Regions from separate parts of the Streptomyces kunmingensis genome, predicted to be linked through region 2. Evidence: riboswitches for the same ligand, from Rfam matches in the RefSeq annotation. Region 2 holds a riboswitch; each other region holds the start of a gene.
What was found. A riboswitch is a leader RNA that binds a small molecule or an ion and turns the genes downstream of it on or off. The one in region 2 is predicted to bind cobalamin.
Positions count from the first base shown of each region.

Region 1: another riboswitch for cobalamin. It lies ahead of ABD366_RS07330 (ABC transporter substrate-binding protein); the one in region 2 lies ahead of ABD366_RS31050 (FecCD family ABC transporter permease).
Region 3: another riboswitch for cobalamin. It lies ahead of ABD366_RS22565 (ribonucleoside-diphosphate reductase subunit alpha); the one in region 2 lies ahead of ABD366_RS31050 (FecCD family ABC transporter permease).
Region 4: another riboswitch for cobalamin. It lies ahead of metE (5-methyltetrahydropteroyltriglutamate--homocysteine S-methyltransferase); the one in region 2 lies ahead of ABD366_RS31050 (FecCD family ABC transporter permease).

Region 1 covers NZ_BAAATS010000005.1:457,804-462,315, forward strand. Annotated here, with positions in the region: gene ABD366_RS07320 (basic amino acid/polyamine antiporter) at 1-728, shown strand, start outside; gene ABD366_RS07325 (arginine deiminase) at 763-2,025, shown strand; cobalamin riboswitch at 2,150-2,352, shown strand; gene ABD366_RS07330 (ABC transporter substrate-binding protein) at 2,388-3,452, shown strand; gene ABD366_RS07335 (FecCD family ABC transporter permease) at 3,449-4,465, shown strand; gene ABD366_RS07340 (ABC transporter ATP-binding protein) at 4,462-4,512, shown strand, end outside.
Region 2 covers NZ_BAAATS010000028.1:52,121-56,632, reverse strand. Annotated here, with positions in the region: gene ABD366_RS31060 (NAD(+)/NADH kinase) at 1-843, opposite strand, end outside; gene ABD366_RS31055 (SPFH domain-containing protein) at 840-1,850, opposite strand; cobalamin riboswitch at 1,964-2,084, shown strand; gene ABD366_RS31050 (FecCD family ABC transporter permease) at 2,189-3,262, shown strand; gene ABD366_RS31045 (ABC transporter ATP-binding protein) at 3,354-4,115, shown strand; gene ABD366_RS31040 (ABC transporter substrate-binding protein) at 4,152-4,512, shown strand, end outside.
Region 3 covers NZ_BAAATS010000018.1:202,455-206,966, forward strand. Annotated here, with positions in the region: gene ABD366_RS22555 (DUF3311 domain-containing protein) at 1-180, shown strand, start outside; gene mctP (monocarboxylate uptake permease MctP) at 177-1,802, shown strand; cobalamin riboswitch at 1,927-2,054, shown strand; gene ABD366_RS22565 (ribonucleoside-diphosphate reductase subunit alpha) at 2,178-4,512, shown strand, end outside.
Region 4 covers NZ_BAAATS010000028.1:235,681-240,192, reverse strand. Annotated here, with positions in the region: gene ABD366_RS32010 (hypothetical protein) at 1-351, shown strand, start outside; gene ABD366_RS32005 (sigma-70 family RNA polymerase sigma factor) at 575-1,168, shown strand; cobalamin riboswitch at 1,278-1,501, shown strand; gene metE (5-methyltetrahydropteroyltriglutamate--homocysteine S-methyltransferase) at 1,666-3,990, shown strand; gene ABD366_RS31995 (response regulator transcription factor) at 4,025-4,512, opposite strand, start outside.

The sequences.
Region 1 (4,512 bases), on a different contig from region 2:
CGATCCTCGGCTTCCTCAGCGTCTTCGCCGTCTTCGCCTCCGTCGTCATCGTGTCGTACGGGATCCTGCCGATGGGCGAGATCGCCGAGCTGCGCCAGCCGTCCATGGCGGGCGTGCTCGAGGACGCCGTCGGCACCTGGGGCAAGGTGTTCATCAGCGTCGGCCTGATCGTCTCCGTCCTCGGCGCCTATCTGGCGTGGACGCTGATGGCCGCCGAAGTGCTGTTCGTGGCGGCCAAGGACGACGACATGCCGCGGTTCCTGCGGCGCGCCACCGCCGCGGACGTCCCCGTGCCCGCGCTGCTCATGACGACCGTGCTCACGCAGGTGGTGCTGGTCGTCACCGCGTTCTCGGACGACGCCTTCAACTTCGCGCTCGACCTCACCAGCTCGCTCTCCCTGATCCCGTACCTGCTGGCCGCCGCCTTCGCCGTGAAGCTCGGGACGCGCACCGACCGCCGTACGGAGGGCGGGCGCACCACGTCGCGCGAGCTGACGATCGCGGCGATCGCCACGCTCTACACGGCGTTCATGCTGTACGCCGCCGGGCTGAAGTTCGTCCTGGTCTCGTTCGTCTTCTACGCGCCGGCCACGATCCTGTTCGTCATGGCCCGCAGGGAGCAGGGCAGACGCCTGTTCTCCCCGCGCGAGCTGGCCATCCTGGCCGTGTCCGTCGTGGGCGCCGTGCTCGGCGTCGTCGCGCTGGCCGCCGGCTGGATCAGCCTGTGAGTCCCGTCCGCCCCTCAAGCCCCGGAGGCACACCGTGACCGACCACGACACCCCCGCTTCGGCCGCGTACGGCGTCCACTCCGAGGTGGGCCGGCTGCGCAAGGTGCTCGTCTGCTCGCCGGGGCTCGCCCACCGCCGGCTGACCCCGACCAACGCCGACGATCTTCTCTTCGACGACGTCATGTGGGTGGAGAACGCCCAGCGGGACCACGCCGACTTCGTGAACAAGCTGCGGCAGCGCGGTATCGAGGTGGTCGAGCTGCACGAGCTGCTCGCGCAGACCATGGCGCTGCCCCGAGCGCGGTCCTGGCTTCTGGACCGCAAGATCATCGCCAATCAGGTGGGTACGGGGCTGATCGACGACACCCGCGCCTTCCTGGAGACACTGGAGCCGCGACAGCTCGCCGAGTTCCTCATCGGCGGTCTCGCCACCACCGACCTGCCGGACGAGTACCGCTCCGCGTACGTGTCGATGGCCCGGGAATCGACCGGTGTACGCGAGTACCTGATGCCGCCGCTGCCCAACACGCTCTACACCCGCGACACCACCTGCTGGCTGTACGGCGGCCTCACCCTCAACCCGCTGTACTGGCCCGCGCGGCACGACGAGACCCTGCTGATGAAGGCGATCTACTGCTTCCACCCGGACTTCGTCGACTCGACCGTGTGGTGGGGCGACCCCGAACTCGCCTGGGGGCAGGCCACGTTCGAGGGCGGCGACATCATGCCCGTCGGCAACGGCGTGGTCCTGATGGGCATGAGCGAGCGCACCTCGCGGCAGGCCATCACGCAGGTCGCCGCCGCCCTGTTCAAGAGCGGCGCGGCCGAGCACGTCATCGTCGCCGGGATGCCGAAGCTGCGCTCGGCGATGCATCTGGACACCGTCTTCACGTTCGCCGACCGGGACATCGTGACGCTCTACCCGCGGATCATGGACTCGGTGCACACGTTCTCGCTGCGGCCCAGCGACCGGGCGCCGGGGCTCTCCATCGTCGACGAGGGCTCCGCGTCCTTCGTCGACGTCGTCGCCAAGGGGCTCGGACTGCCGGACCTGCGGGTGATCGAGACCGGCGGCGACGTCTACGCGTCCGAGCGCCAGCAGTGGGACAGCGGCAACAACGCGGTCGCCCTCGAACCCGGCGTCGTCGTCACCTACGACCGCAACACCCAGACCAACACACTGCTGCGCAAGGCCGGCGTCGAGGTCATCACCATCGTCGGCGCCGAACTCGGCCGCGGCCGCGGCGGCGGCCACTGCATGACGTGCCCCATCATCCGCGAGCCCGTGACCTTCTGACCGCGCTCGCCCGCCACGGTGCCGGTGACGAAGACGTCGCCGGGGTACAGGAACGGCCGATCCTGACCCGGGTAGTGAGGCTGCGCACGAGCGGCGAACGATTTCCGGGAGCTGGTCAGGCGCGTGATACGTTCCGGAGGCCAGTCGTACCTTTGTGCGTTCTCGAACGCGTACGGGTCAGGGAATCCGGTGGAAATCCGGAGCTGACGCGCAGCGGTGAGGGTGACGGGCGGAGCCACAGCCACTGAGCCGATCGCCGGTTCGGGAAGGCGCCCCGTCCGGACGATCCCAAGTCCGAAGACCTGCTGGCACCCTCCGGAGCCGAACTGCGGCCGGGGGTGAACCGTAGGCCGGCTCCGCGCATGAGCCCTGGACGCAGAGGAACTCCCGTGCTGTTCGCACGTCACATCCGCCGTAGCGCACCGCTGTTGGCGGGCGCCCTTCTCCTCACGGCGTGCGGCGGCTCGGGCTCCGCCGGCACCGCGGACCGCGCGGGCGCTTCGGACTCCGCCGTCACCCTGGACAACTGCGGCAAGAAGGTCCGCGTCGCGCACGCCCCGCGCCGTGCCGTCGCCCTCGACCAGGGATCCGCGGAGATCATGCTCTCGCTCGGTCTCGCGGACCGGATGGTGGGGACCGCGACGTGGACCGATCCCGTCCTGAAGGGGCTGGAGAAGGCGAACGCGAAGGTGCCGCGGCTCGCCGACCGCTACCCGTCCTTCGAGAAGGTCCTGGACACCGAACCGGACTTCGTCTCCGCGTCGCTCACGAACACCATCGGCAAGGGCGGGGTGGCGCCGCGTGAGCAGTTCGACAAGCTCGGCGTGCCCACCTACCTCTCCCCCACCGACTGCGCCGGCAAGGACAACAGCGGGGACGGCGACGGCGAGCGCACCAGCGCGCTGGCCCTCGACACCGTCTACGGCGAGATACGTGACCTGGCACGGATCTTCGACGTGAAGGAGCGCGGCGACAAACTCGTCGCGCGGCTCCAGTCCCGCGTCGCCAAAGCGACTTCGGGCGTGGACGCCGAGGGTGTGAGCGTCCTGTACTGGTTCGCGAACTCCGACTCGCCGTACATGGCGGGCTGTTGCGGCGCGCCCGGCATCGTCACCAAGGAACTCGGGATGCGCAACGTCTTCGACGACACGCACGAGGAGTGGCCGCAGATCAACTGGGAGACCGTCGCGGACCGCGATCCGGACGTCCTCGTCATCGGCGATCTGACCCGCCGCTCGCAGTCCGCGGAGTCCGCCGCACAGAAGATCAAGTTCCTGGAGAGCGACCCGGTCACCAAGAACATGACCGCGGTCCGCGAGAAGCGCTACGTCCTGCTCAGCGGGCAGGCACTGAACCCGACGATCCGCACCGTCGACGGGGTGGAGAAGGTGGCCGCCGCGCTGCGCGACTTCGGCCTGGACAAGTGAGCGCCCTCCGGCCCGCCCTGTACTGGGCCGCGGCCCTCGCGGCACTCTGCGCCTCGGTCGCCGTGGCCATCACCATCGGCCCGGCGCACATCAGCGTCGCCGATGTGTGGTCGGCGGTCGGCGCCCGGCTCGGCTGGGGCGGTTCGGACCTCTCCCCGATCCGCGACGGCATCGTCTGGAACCTCCGGCTGCCGCGCACCCTGCTCGCCGCGGTCTGCGGGGCCGGGCTCGCGGTGTGCGGCACGGTGCTGCAAGCACTGCTGCGCAACCCCCTCGCCGACCCGTTCGTGCTCGGCGTCTCCTCGGGCGCGTCGACCGGCGCCGTCCTCGTCGTGGTGCTCGGCCTCGGCGGCGGCGCCCTCTCCGTGTCCGGCGGGGCGTTCATCGGCGCGCTCTGCTCGTTCGCCCTCGTCCTGGTCCTCAGCCATGTGCTGGGCGGCACGACGGACCGGGTGGTGCTGTGCGGGGTCGCGGCGATGCAGCTGTTCTCCTCACTGACCTCGTTCGTGGTCCTGACCGCGGCCGATGCCGAGACGACCCGCGGCGTCCTGTTCTGGCTGCTCGGCTCGCTCGGCGGAGTCGGCTGGACCGAGGTGTGGCTGTGTCTCGCGGTGCTCGTGGTGACGCTGACGGTCTGCCTCGGGTACGGCCGGACTCTGGACGCCTTCTCCTTCGGGCCGGAGGCGGCGGCCGCGCTCGGCGTGCACGTGGCGCGCACCCGGCTCGTCCTGCTGTGCGTGACGGCGCTGCTGACGGCGGCGCTGGTGAGCGCGGCCGGGGCGATCGGTTTCGTCGGACTCGTCCTGCCGCACGCGGCGCGCGCCCTGGTCGGCCCCGGGCACACCCGGCTGCTGCCGGTCACGGCGGTGGCCGGCGCGGTGTTCCTGGTGTGGGTCGACACGCTGGCCCGTACGGTCCTCGAACCCCAGGAGGTTCCGGTGGGAGTGGTGACGTCGCTGATCGGCGTGCCCGCGTTCGTGCTCGTCCTGTTCCGCGGCCGGAGCGCCCGGTGAGCGCGGGCCTGGCCGCGGACCGGGTCGCCTGGTCGGCCGGGGGCGCC
Region 2 (4,512 bases):
GGTCAGCTCGATCGCGTCGCTCTCCATGCCGTCCCCGAAGGCGACTAGCCGCTCGGACTCCACGGTCACCGACAGCCGTGCGCCGGCGGTGAGTTCACCCGCGTTCAGTTGCGTCCCGGTGACAGGCGACGGCCACGCTTCCCGTACGAACCAGGCGAGCCGGTCGTCCGTCGGCCCCGGCAGCCGCGGTTGCGCGGCGCGCTCCTGCCACACCGACCGCAGCCAGCCGGTGGCGCCGGTTCCCGTCCCGATCAACACCCCGGAGGAGGCCTGGGCCTCGACGGCACCCCTGTCGTCGTCGAGGCCCAGGCGGTAGCGGGCGGTGCGGTGGCCTGCCGCACCGACATAGATCTCGTTGAGCGCCACCAGACGCTGACTGTCGTCGGTGACGGCCTCGACCATGGTCAGCTCGTCCGCGCCGGCCGACGCGGAGAAGGCGGCGGGCAGCAGCCGGGCCACGGCCTCCGGGCGGTGGCGCACCAGGACGCCCGGGTTGCGGCCGGGGTCGGCGTCGACCCCGAGCACCGGCTGATCCCCGGCGTACTGCGCGACGTTGGCCACGAGCCCGTCCTGCCCGACCACCACCACGGCGTCCTGCGGACCGAACAGGAAGCGGTCCAGATCCGCCCGCTCCACCTGCGCGCGCCGCCAGTTCAGCGGCACCGCGGCCGACACCTGCGCGAGCGCGCGCCGGGCCCGGTGGTGCCGTTCGACGACCTCGTCGATGGAGCGGCCCCGCGAGGAGAGGAAGAAGGCGGCCTGCCCGTGCGTGCCGTGCCGGGCGACCAACTCCTCGTACTCCGTGGTGCGATGGACCAGGACGGCGCGGGGCGCGAGGCTCATGCTCCCGGCTCCTGCTGTGCCCCGAAGCGCGCGAGCAGCCCGGTCAGCACGTCCGGGGAGACGGTGACGCTGTCGATGCGGGGCAGGTTCTCGGCCAGCCGGGTGCCGGTCAGGGCGTGCAGGGTCGCCACGTCGGCCTCGCCGTGCACGCGCAGCCAGGCCGCCTGTGCCTGGGCCCTGGCCTCGCCGACCTCACGGGCGCCCTCGGCCTCCGCGCGGGCGAGCCGGACGGCCCGGTCGGCCTCCGCGCCGACCCGTACCGCGTCGGCGGCCGCCTTCTCCTCGGCCTCGCGCCGGCTGTTGGCACCGCGCTGCTCGACCAACTGCTCCTCGCGCCGGGCCAGTTCGATCTGGCTGGCCAGTTCGTTCTCGGCGATGGCGCGCTCGCGCTCCACGGCGACCGCGCGCCGCTCGTAGGTGGCGCGGTCCGCCTCCTGCTGGATGAGTTCGCGGGCGGGGGTGCGCAGCGCGCGCTCCACCTCCGGTTCGGGGCGCACCGCCATGACCCGTACCGCGACGATCTCGATGCCGGTGGCGGGCAGCCGCGGCTCCTCGCCCAGGCCCTGGGTGACGCGCTCGCGCACCGCGGGCACGCCGTCGGCGAGGGCAGCGGCCAGCGGGGTGCGGGCGAGCACTTCGAGGGCGTGCTGCTGGGCGCTCTCGGTCAGGAGCGTGGCGAGCTGCTCCAGAGGGGCGCCGCGCCACACGCCCGTGTCCGGGTCCACGGAGAAGTCGAGGCGCTCGGCCGCGACGGCGGGATCGGCGATCCGGTACGTGACCGTGGCCTGCACGGCGACGTCCTGGAAATCGGCGGTGCGGGCGTGGAAGGTCATCGCCAACTCCCGGTCGTCCACCGGCACTTCCGACAACGCGGCCGTCAGGGGACGGAACCAGAAGCTCAGCCCCGAACCGTCGTGCGCGAGCCGCCCCGAGCGGTGGTGCCGTACGTGGGACGTGGGCGCCGTCCGCAGATGACGCCAGCCGAAGCGCTTGGTGATGTCGGCCATGGGAACCCCCTCGATTAGAGTCATCATGACTTTAAATAGGAGCCTTCTTGTCGTCAAGGGGACGACAAGAAGTCGTGGCCGAGCACCGGCCGCAGCCCTCAACTCCGGCTTGCTACGCTGCGCATGCCTCCCGTGGGGGAAGCCGGTGCGAATCCGGCGCTGTCCCGCAACGGTGTACGTGGCTCGTCCAGAGCCACGCCAAGTCCGATCACCCACGGCAGGCGTGCAACCCGTCAACCGCTCGCCGTGGACTGCGAGCAGGGACCCCAGAGCCTCCGGGCCCTGCCGGCACCCTGCACGTTCCGCCGGCGGCACAGCCCGCAGGATGTGCGCCCGCCTTGACCACCGCTCTCTCCGCCCCCGCGGGTGTCACTCGCGGGCGCATACCCACCACCCCACTGGCCGTCGGGCTCGCACTCGTCCTGCTCGTCTCGCTCGCCTGCGGCGTCGCACTCGGAGCCACGGGCATGGGCTGGGGGCACGTACTGCGGCTCATGTGGGCGGGCCTGAGCGGAGGGAGTCTCGCTCCCGACGACGCCGCGGCGTACACCATCGTGTGGGAGATCCGCTTCCCCCGTGTCGTGCTCGCGGCCGTGGTGGGCGCCGGACTCGCCGCGGTCGGCGTCGCGGTACAGGCGCTGGTGCGCAACGCCCTCGCCGATCCCTTCGTCCTCGGCATCTCCTCGGGCGCCGCCGTCGGCGCCAACGCGGTCATCCTGTTCGGCGCCCTCGCCTCTCTCGGCGTATGGGCGCTGTCCCTCTCCGCCTTCCTGTCCGCACTCGTCGCGACTCTCGTCGTCTACGTGGTGGCCCGGTCCCCGCTCGGGCTCAGCCCGCTGCGGCTCGTCCTGACCGGTACCGCGCTCGCCTACGGGTTCCAGGCGGTCACGACCGTCATGGTCTTCGGCGCCGAGCGGGGTGAGGCAGCTCGCGCGGCGATGATGTGGCTGCTCGGCAGCCTGGGCGGGGCGACCTGGCCGAAGGTGCCGCTCGCCGCCGTGACGGTACTCGCGGGCTGGCTGTGGCTCCGGCTGCGGGCCGGCTCGCTGGACGCGCTGTCGATGGGGGACGAGACGGCGGCGGCGCTGGGCGTGCCGCCCGACCGGCTGCGGCGTGAACTGTTCGTCGTGACGGCGGCCGTGACGGGCACGGTCGTCGCGGTGAGCGGGGCGATCGGTTTCGTCGGGCTGATGGTTCCCCACCTCGTGCGCATGCTCGTGGGCGCCTCGCACGCGCGGGTGCTCGCGGTCGCGCCGTTCGCCGGGGCCGTGCTCCTCGTGTGGGCCGACGTGCTGTCGCGGATGCTGCTCGCGCCGACGGAACTTCCCGTGGGCGTGATCACGGCCGCCCTCGGCGTACCCGCGTTCCTGCTGCTCATGAGGCGCGGCGGACTCGCGCTCACGGGCCGCTGAATGCACGGCCGCCGAGTTCACGGCCGCCGAGTTCGCGCGCCGCATCACCTGCCCCGTACACGTACCGAAGTCCGGCTTGAGAGGAAGACACGTGCGACTCGATGTCGAAGGTGTTTCGGTCGAGGTGGCGGGCGCACGGCTCGTCGACGAGGTCACGCTCGACGCGCCCACCGGCTCCTTCGTGGGGCTCGTCGGCCCCAACGGCAGCGGGAAGTCGACGCTGCTGCGATGCGTCTACCGCGCGCGACGCCCCGACGCGGGAGTCGTCAGGGTCGAGGGCGAGGACGTCCACCGCATGACGCCCCGGGCCGCGGCGCGCGTGCTCGCCGCGCTGCCGCAGGAGACAGCGGCGGACTTCGACTTCACCGTCACCGAGGTCGTCGCGATGGGCCGCCTGCCGCACCGCGAACGCAACGCCGCGCGCGACCGGCGGATCTGCCGGACAGCGCTGGAACAGGCCGGTGTCGCGCACCTCGCCGAGCGCGGCTTCCTGTCGCTCTCGGGCGGTGAGAAGCAGCGTGTGCTCATCGCCCGCGCCCTCACCCAGGAGCCGCGCGTCCTCGTCCTGGACGAGCCCACCAACCACCTCGACATAGCCCACCAGCTCGACGTGCTGCGCCGGGTCCGCACCAGCGGGCCGACCGTGCTCGCGGCGCTGCACGACCTCAACCTCGCCGCCGCCCACTGCGACCGGCTGCACGTGCTGCACGGCGGCCGGGTCATCGCCTCGGGCCGCCCGGACGAGGTCCTCTCCCCCGAACTCCTCGCCGACGTCTTCGGCGTCCGGGCCCATCGGGTGCGCCACCCCGGGACCGGCACCACGCAGTTCCTCTTCGACCCCCTGAGCCCCTGACACCCCCGAGCCCCGACCCCTCCTGAAAGGCCACCCGTGCGCAAGCTCCTGCCCGCCGTCCCGCTCGGCCTCGCCGCCGCCCTCACCCTGACCGGCTGCGGCGCCGAGGTCGCATCCGACAACAAGACCGCGAAGTCGCAGGCGGTGACCGTCACCAACTGCGGCAAGAAGGTCACCTACGACACACGCCCCGAGCGGGTCGTCACCAACGATGTCGGCATCACCGAGCTCATGTTCGCGCTCCGCCTGGAGAACCGCATGGCCGGGTACGTCATGCCCGCCGACAAGGGTTCCCTCGAAGGCCTGCCGTACAAGGACGCGTACAAAGAGGTGAAGTGGCTCTCCAAGGACCGCGTCACCAAGGAGGTGGCCCTCGCCGCGCACGCCGACCTCGTCT
Region 3 (4,512 bases), on a different contig from region 2:
TCCTATTCCAAGATCGACCCGACCTTCATCGGCATCCCGTTCTTCTACTGGTACCAGATGCTCTGGGTCATCATCTCGACCGGGCTCACGATGATCGCGTACAAGCTGTGGCAGCGTGACCAGCGCGGCCGCAAGGCGTCGGCCTCCGCGTCCACCCAGGCTCCGGAGGGTCAGCGATGAACGGCGGCGTCAACGGTGTCGCGCTCACCGTCTTCATCTTCTTCTTCCTGGCCGTCACGGTCATGGGCTTCCTCGCCGCGCGCTGGCGCCGGTCCGAGAACGAGTCGCTCGACGAATGGGGCCTGGGCGGACGCTCGTTCGGCACCTGGATCACCTGGTTCCTGCTCGGCGGCGACCTCTACACGGCGTACACCTTCGTCGCCGTCCCCGCGGCGATCTACGCGGCGGGCGCGTCCGGCTTCTTCGCCGTGCCCTACACGATCCTGGTGTACCCGCTGATCTTCACGTTCCTGCCGCGCCTGTGGTCGGTCTCGCACAAGCACGGGTACGTGACCACGTCGGACTTCGTGCGCGGACGCTTCGGCTCCAAGGGCCTCTCACTGGCCGTCGCGATCACCGGCATCCTCGCCACGATGCCGTACATCGCACTGCAGCTCGTCGGCATCCAGGCGGTGCTCGACGTGATGGGCGTCGGCGGCGGCGAGAACACGAACTGGTTCATCAAGGACCTGCCGCTCCTCATCGCGTTCGGCGTGCTCGCGGCGTACACGTACTCCTCGGGTCTGCGGGCCCCGGCGCTGATCGCGTTCGTCAAGGACGGCCTGATCTACCTCGTCATCCTGGTCGCGATCATCTACATCCCGATCAAGCTGGGCGGCTTCGACGACATCTTCGCCGCGGCGGGCGAGAAGTTCGAGAAGCTCAATCCGGCGACCGGCAAACCCGTCGGGGCGCTCGCCCCCGGTGAGGCGGGCCACTGGACGTACGCGACACTCGCGCTCGGCTCGGCCCTCGCGCTGTTCATGTACCCGCACTCGATCACGGCGACCCTGTCGTCCAAGAGCCGCAACGTGATCCGCCGCAACACCACGATCCTGCCGCTCTACTCGCTCATGCTGGGCCTGCTCGCGCTGCTCGGGTTCATGGCGATCGCGGCCGGGATCAAGGTGCAGAACGGCCAGCTGGCGATCCCGCAGCTCTTCGAGGACATGTTCCCCGACTGGTTCACGGGTGTCGCCTTCGCCGCCATCGGCATCGGCGCGCTGGTCCCGGCGGCGATCATGTCCATCGCCGCGGCGAACCTCTTCACGCGCAACATCTACAAGGACTTCATCAAGCCCGACGCGACCCCGGCGCAGGAGACCAAGGTCTCCAAGCTCGTGTCGCTGCTCGTGAAGGTCGGCGCTCTCGCCTTCGTCCTGACCATGGACAAGACCGTCGCCATCAACTTCCAGCTGCTCGGCGGCATCTGGATCCTGCAGACCATGCCGGCCCTGGTGGGCGGCCTGTTCACGCGCTGGTTCCACCGCTGGGCGCTGCTCGCCGGCTGGGCTGTCGGCATGGTCTACGGCACGCTCGCCGCGTACGGGGTGGCGTCGCCGACGCAGAAGCACTTCGGCGGTTCCTCGAAGGAGATTCCCGGCATCGGGGAGATCGGCTACATCGGTCTGACGGCGTTCGTCATGAACGTGGTCGTGACCGTGGTCCTGACCTTCGTCCTGAAGGCCGTGAAGGCTCCGGACGGCGTCGACGAGACGGCGCCCGAGGACTACACCGCGGACGCGGGCGACAAGGGCGTCCAGCAGGACCTGCCCGTCGTCGGAGCGGACTCCGGGCACTAGACACCCCCGCATCGAAGGACGGGCCCCTCCCTGTGGAGGGGCCCGTCCCTTTGTGCGTGGGATCTTTCCCCCGGACCCGGTCGACACAAGATATGGGCCTGCCACGAACACCCGGCACAACATGTATGCTCGCTCTCGCTGCAGCCGCAGGGGAATCCGGTGCAAATCCGGAACTGTCCCGCAACGGTGAACGTACGCGTACATAAAGGCGCCCACGTGAGTCCGACGACCTGCCTCAGCCCGTCCGAGCCGCCCGGCCCGGACGGAGAGACGTCCGGGCCTCGCGGAATGGGCCGGTGACGACGGCGCCCCTTCGCGCGTGCCCGAGCCACTCCTCCCCCGCAGGTCTCGAGCCGAGCGAGGGAGAGCCCCCACGTGACCATCGCGCCGCCCGCCGAAACAGCCCCGGCCGCACCGGTCTCCGCCGCACCGGACGACGCTCCGGGCACTGCGCTGCTGCGCACCCTGACCGAGCTGACCGCCGATCTCCCCGGCACCGACCCCGGCCGGGTCGCCGCCGCCGCCCTGCGCGGCCGCAGCGCCCGCGCCGACACGGCCGAGCTGCGCGAACTCGCCACCGAGGCCGCGGCCGGGCTGATCTCCGAGGACCCCGTCTACTCGCGGCTCGCCGCCCGCCTCCTCACGCTCTCCATCGCCGCCGAGGCCGCCTCGCAGGGCGTGACCTCCTTCACCGGCTCCGTCGCCGTCGGCCACCGCGAGGGCCTGATCGCCGACCGCACCGCCGAGTTCGTCCGCGTCCACGCGGCACGGCTCGACGCGCTCATCGACACCGCGGCCGACGACCGGTTCGGCTACTTCGGCCTGCGCACCCTGCACAGCCGCTACCTGCTGCGCCACCCGATCACCCGGCACGTCATCGAGACCCCGCAGCACTTCATGCTGCGCGTCGCGGCGGGCCTGGCCGAGGACGAATCCGTCCGCGCCCTGGACGAAGTGGCGGCCCTCTACGGCCTGATGAGCCGCCTGGACTACCTGCCCTCCTCCCCCACCCTCTTCAACTCCGGCACCCGGCACCCCCAGATGTCGAGCTGCTACCTGCTCGACTCCCCGCTGGACGAGCTCGACTCGATCTACGACCGCTACCACCAGGTGGCCCGCCTCTCCAAGCACGCCGGCGGCATCGGACTCTCGTACTCCCGCATCCGCAGCCGCGGTTCGCTGATCCGCGGCACGAACGGGCACTCCAACGGCATCGTGCCGTTCCTGAAGACCCTCGACGCGTCGGTCGCCGCCGTGAACCAGGGCGGACGCCGCAAGGGCGCGGCCGCCGTCTACCTGGAGACGTGGCACTCCGACATCGAGGAGTTCCTGGAGCTGCGCGACAACACCGGCGAGGACGCGCGCCGCACCCACAACCTCAACCTCGCGCACTGGATCCCCGACGAGTTCATGCGCCGGGTCGCCGAGGGCGCCGACTGGTCGCTGTTCTCCCCGGCGGACGTGCCCGAGCTCGTCGACCTGTACGGCGCGGAGTTCGAGGACGCGTACCGCAGGGCGGAGGCCGAGGGGAAGGCGCAGAATACCATCCCCGCCCGGGATCTGTACGGCCGCATGATGCGCACCCTCGCGCAGACCGGCAACGGCTGGATGACCTTCAAGGACGCCGCCAACCGCACCGCCAACCAGACCGCGGAGCCCGGCCACACCGTCCACTCCTCGAACCTGTGCACCGAGATCCTGGAGGTCACGGACGACGGCGAGACGGCCGTCTGCAACCTCGGCTCGGTGAACCTCGGCGCGTTCGTGGCCGACGGCGAGCTCGACTGGGAGCGGCTCGACGAGACCGTCCGCACCGCCGTCACCTTCCTCGACCGCGTCGTCGACATCAACTTCTACCCGACCGAGCAGGCGGGCCGCTCCAACGCCCGCTGGCGCCCGGTCGGCCTCGGCGCGATGGGTTTGCAGGACGTCTTCTTCAAGCTGCGGCTGCCCTTCGACTCCCCCGAGGCCAAGGTCCTCTCCACGCGGATCCAGGAGCGCATCATGCTCGCCGCGTACGAGGCCTCCGCCGACCTCGCCGAACGCCCCCAAGCGCCTTCGACAAGCTCCGGTGCAGGGGGGACCCCCATCGGCCCCCTGCCCGCCTGGGAGAAGACCCGCACCGCCCGCGGCGTCCTGCACCCCGACCACTACCCCGACGCCCAGGTGACCTGGCCGGAGCGGTGGGCCGCGCTGCGGGAACGTATCGCCACCGTCGGCATGCGCAACTCGCTGCTCCTCGCCATCGCGCCGACCGCGACGATCGCCTCGATCGCGGGCGTCTACGAGTGCATCGAGCCGCAGGTCTCCAACCTCTTCAAGCGCGAGACGCTGTCCGGCGAGTTCCTCCAGGTCAACGCGTACCTGGTCGACGAGTTGAAGCGGCTCGGCGTCTGGGACGCGCAGACCCGGGAGGCGCTGCGCGAGTCCAACGGCTCGGTGCAGGGCTTCACCTGGGTGCCCGAGGAGGTCCGCGCCCTGTACCGCACGGCGTGGGAGCTCCCGCAGCGCGGCCTCATCGACATGGCGGCGGCCCGCACCCCGTTCCTCGACCAGGCCCAGTCCCTCAACCTGTTCCTGGAGACGCCGACCATCGGCAAGCTCTCCTCGATGTACGCGTACGCCTGGAAGTCCGGGCTGAAGACGACGTACTACCTGCGCTCGCGCCCCGCGACGCGCATCGCCCGCGCCGCGGGCCGCGCCACCGTCC
Region 4 (4,512 bases), 180 kb from region 2:
CCGTCCATGGACGGTGGCATGGGCACTGCCGTGCACTCCATGCCGGGCATGGGCGTCCCGGGACACGGCATGAGCACGGTGTCCTCGGCGGGGATGCTCGCCGCTCACCTGTGCGCGGCAGTGGTGTGCGGTGCGTGGCTGGGCCGGGGCGAACAAGTCGCCTTCGACGCCCTTCGCGCCGTCGAGTGCTGGCTGAGTGCGCCGCTCCGCCTCCCGCGACTGCGCACGGTCCCGGTGTCCGGCGTTCTCCTCCCTCTCCTCAGGCCCGCCTCCGACCGGGCTCCGCGCCGTCTCCTTCTCGCCCGGTCGATCACTTCCAGGGGACCACCTGCCCGATTCGCTGTCGCCTGACGACAGCCGGCATCCCGGCGCCACCCCACACCAGGCGCCGGGCAGCGGTCACGTGCCGCCGCGCGACCGCCCCTCTCACTCCCCGCACCGGAGTCGTACCACGCGGCCACTCGGCTGCAGGCCTCGTCGCCCGGCACCTCTCCACATCAACTCTGTCTGTCCACGGGGCCAGTCACCCTGCCGCACGGGTCGCCTCCGGTGTCCGACCCGAGAAGGACACCAGGTGATCACTCCTGCCCTGCCGCGTTCGCGGGACGAGTCGGCGACCGTGCTCGCTCTCGCCGCCCGTGGCGGTGACCCGTGCGCCGCCGACCTCTTCGTCCGCGCGCTCCACCACGACGTCCGGCGTTACGTGGCGCGACTGTGCGCCGATCCCCACCTCGCCGACGACCTCGCCCAGGAGACGTTCCTGCGGGCGCTCGGCAGTCTCCACCGCTTCGAGGGGCGGTCCTCGGCCCGGACCTGGATCCTGTCGATCGCGCGCCGCTCGGTCGTCGACAACTTCCGGCGGGACGCGGCCCGGCCGCGCTTGTCGCAGACCGCCGACTGGCACAGCGCGGCGGAGCGTGCCCGGCTCCACCCCGCTCCCGGCTTCGACGAGGGCGTGGCGCTCTCCGCCCTGCTGGAGGCGCTTCCCGAGAAGCGCCGCGAGGCCTTCGTCCTGACGCAGCTCCTCGGTCTGCCGTACACGGAGGCGGCAGCGCTCATCGGCTGCCCTGTGGGGACGATCCGTTCCCGTGTCAACCGCGCCCGCCTGACCCTGATCGCACAACTGGAGGACGCGGAACGGCATGCGGCGGGTGCGATGCCGGACTGACGGGCCGGAACGTCGGTGCCGGCCTCCTGGAGGTCCCGCTGCCGTGCACCGCGTGTCTCATCTCCATCCGGATCCTGGACGCCCTGGTGAACCTCGGCCCGGGCGTCCTAGGGTGGCTCCCGCAGCTGGTTCGCCCTGTCAGCCAGGCAGGGAGTCGCAAGAGGGAACCCGGTGGGAATCCGGGACTGCCCCGCAGCGGTGAGTGGGAACGACCGCCGTCTTACGCACTGGACCTCGGGAAAGAGGTCTGGGAAGCGACGGCCAGTAGGTGTCCGTCCGGTCCGGACGGATGTGCTCGCGAGTCCGAAGACCTGCCATCTGCCCGTGTGCGTACGACGCGTACGCGGACATCCCGGTGACCTCGTGGGCGGGTCGGCGTACATATGCGGCGGACGACCGCGGCTTTGCCGCGCGAGGTCGAACCGCCGTCCGTGTCACTCCTTCGTGCCGTACGGGTCCCCGGGGCCCCAGGGATACGTCTCTCGAAGGAGATCTCCGTGACCACCAGGACCGCAGCCGCGGCAGCACGTGCCACCGTGTACGGCTACCCCCGCCAGGGCCGGAACCGCGAACTCAAGAAGGCGGTCGAGGGCTACTGGAAGGGCCGTGTCACCGCCGACGCCCTCCGGACCATCGCCGCGGGCCTGCGCCGCACGAACTGGCGGGAACTCTCCGCCGCCGGCATCACCGAAGTCCCCACCGGCGATTTCTCCTCCTACGACCACGTCCTGGACACCACCGTCATGGTCGGTGCGATCCCCGCGCGCCACCGGGCCGCCGTGGACGCCGACGCACTGGACGGCTACTTCGCGATGGCCCGCGGCACACAGGACGTCGCGCCGCTGGAAATGACCAAGTGGTTCGACACCAACTACCACTATCTGGTGCCCGAGTTGGGGCCTCAGACCGTCTTCACCGCCGACTCCACCAAGCAGGTCACGGAGTTCGGGGAAGCCCTCGCTCTCGGCCTTTCGCCCCGGCCCGTTCTCGTCGGCCCGGTCACGTATCTCCTGCTCGCGAAGCCCGCGCCCGGTATCGCCGCCGACTTCGACCCGCTCACCCTCCTCGACCGGCTGCTGCCCGTGTACGCAGAGGTGCTGGCCGATCTGCGCGCGGCGGGTGCCGAGTGGGTGCAGCTCGACGAGCCCGCCCTCGTCCAGGACCGCACCCCGGCCGAACTGAACGCCGCGGCCCGCGCCTACCGCGATCTCGGCGGCCTGACCGACCGGCCCAAGCTCCTGGTCGCCTCCTACTTCGACCGCCTCGGCGACGCCCTTCCCGTGCTCGCCAAGGCGCCTGTCGACGGCCTCGCCCTCGACTTCACCGACGCGGCGGCCGCCAATCTCGACGCGCTCGCCGCCGTCGGCGGTCTGCCCGGCAAGCGACTCGTGGCCGGTGTCGTCAACGGCCGCAACATCTGGGTCAACGACCTGGAGAAGTCGCTCACCACGCTCGGCACCCTGCTCGGACTCGCCGACCGGGTCGACGTCGCCGCGTCCTGCTCGCTGCTGCACGTCCCGCTGGACGCTTCCCTGGAGCGCGACATCGATCCGCAGATCCTGCGCTGGCTCGCCTTCGCCCGGCAGAAGACCGCCGAGATCGCCGCGCTCGCCAAGGGTCTCGCCCTGGGCACGGACGCGATCACCGCCGAACTCGCGGTCAACCGGGCCGCCCTGTCCTCCCGCGCGACCTCGCCGATCACCCGTGACCCCGCGGTGCGCGCCCGAGCCGCCGCCGTCACCGGATCCGACGCCCGCCGCGCCCAGGCGTACCCGGAGCGGGCCGCCGCCCAGCGCACACACCTCGGCCTGCCGCTCCTGCCGACCACCACGATCGGCTCGTTCCCGCAGACCGCCGAACTGCGCACCGCCCGCGCCGACTTGAGGGCCGGCCGCATCGACACCGCGGGGTACGAAGAGCGCATCAGGAACGAGATCCGCGACGTCATCTCCTTCCAGGAGAAGACCGGCATCGACGTCCTGGTGCACGGCGAGCCCGAGCGCAACGACATGGTCCAGTACTTCGCCGAGCAGCTCACCGGCTACCTGGCGACGCAGCAAGGCTGGGTCCAGTCGTACGGCACGCGGTACGTGCGTCCGCCGGTCCTGGCCGGCGACATCTCGCGGCCGGACCCGATGACGGTGCGCTGGACCACGTACGCCCAGTCGCTGTCGGACCGGCCCGTCAAGGGCATGCTCACCGGCCCTGTCACCATGCTCGCCTGGTCCTTCGTCCGCGACGACCAGCCGCTCGGCTCCACCGCACGCCAGGTCGCCCTCGCCCTGCGCGACGAGGTCGACGACCTGGAGGCGAACGGCGCTTCGGTCATCCAGGTCGACGAGCCCGCGCTGCGCGAGACGCTGCCGCTGCGCGCCGAAGACCATGCCGCGTACCTGGCCTGGGCCACCGAGGCGTTCCGGCTCACGACCGCGGGCGTGCGTCCGCAGACGCAGATCCACACGCACATGTGTTACGCCGAGTTCGGCGACGTCGTCCAGGCCATCGACGACCTCGACGCCGATGTCATCAGCCTCGAAGCGGCCCGCAGCCACATGCAGGTCGCCCATGAGCTGGCCGAGCACGGGTACCCGCGCGAGGCGGGACCCGGGGTCTACGACATCCACTCGCCCCGCGTCCCCAGCCAGGAGGAGTCAGCCGCTCTGCTGCGTACGGGACTTGAGGCCATCCCGGCCGAGCGGCTGTGGGTCAACCCGGACTGCGGGCTGAAGACCCGCGGGTGGCCCGAGACGCGTGCCTCGCTGGAGAATGTGGTCGCCGCCGCTCGTACCGTCCGCGGCGAGCTGAACGATCCCACCGTCTGACGCGACCGGTCGGCGAGCTGTCGGCCCGGGGCACTCACAGTGCCTCGGACCGGCGGTGGTCACTCGCGGTGACCAGGCCGGTTTCGTAGGCGGTGACGACGGCCTGGACGCGGTCGCGCAGGCGGAGCTTGGCGAGGACGCGGGTGACGTGCGTCTTGACGGTGGTCTCCGCGAGGTGAAGGCGGGCGGCGAGCTCGGCGTTGCTCAGGCCCTGCGCGAGCAGGCGCAGCACGTCGAGTTCGCGGGGGGTCAGGGTGGCCAGGTCACGGTGGAGGGTGGCGGTTTCCGGGTCCCGGCGGGCGTGGCGCTCGACGAGGCGGCGGGTGATGGCCGGGGCGAGGAGCGCGTCACCGGTGCGGACCAGCCGGACTGCGGCGCTGAGGTGTTCCGGGGTGACGTCCTTGAGGAGGAAGCCACTGGCTCCGGCGGACAGGGCCCCGTAGACGAGATGGTCGAGGTCGAAGGTGGTCAGGATGATCACCCGGGGTTCGCCGGGGGCGCCGGTGAGGATGCGGCGGGTGG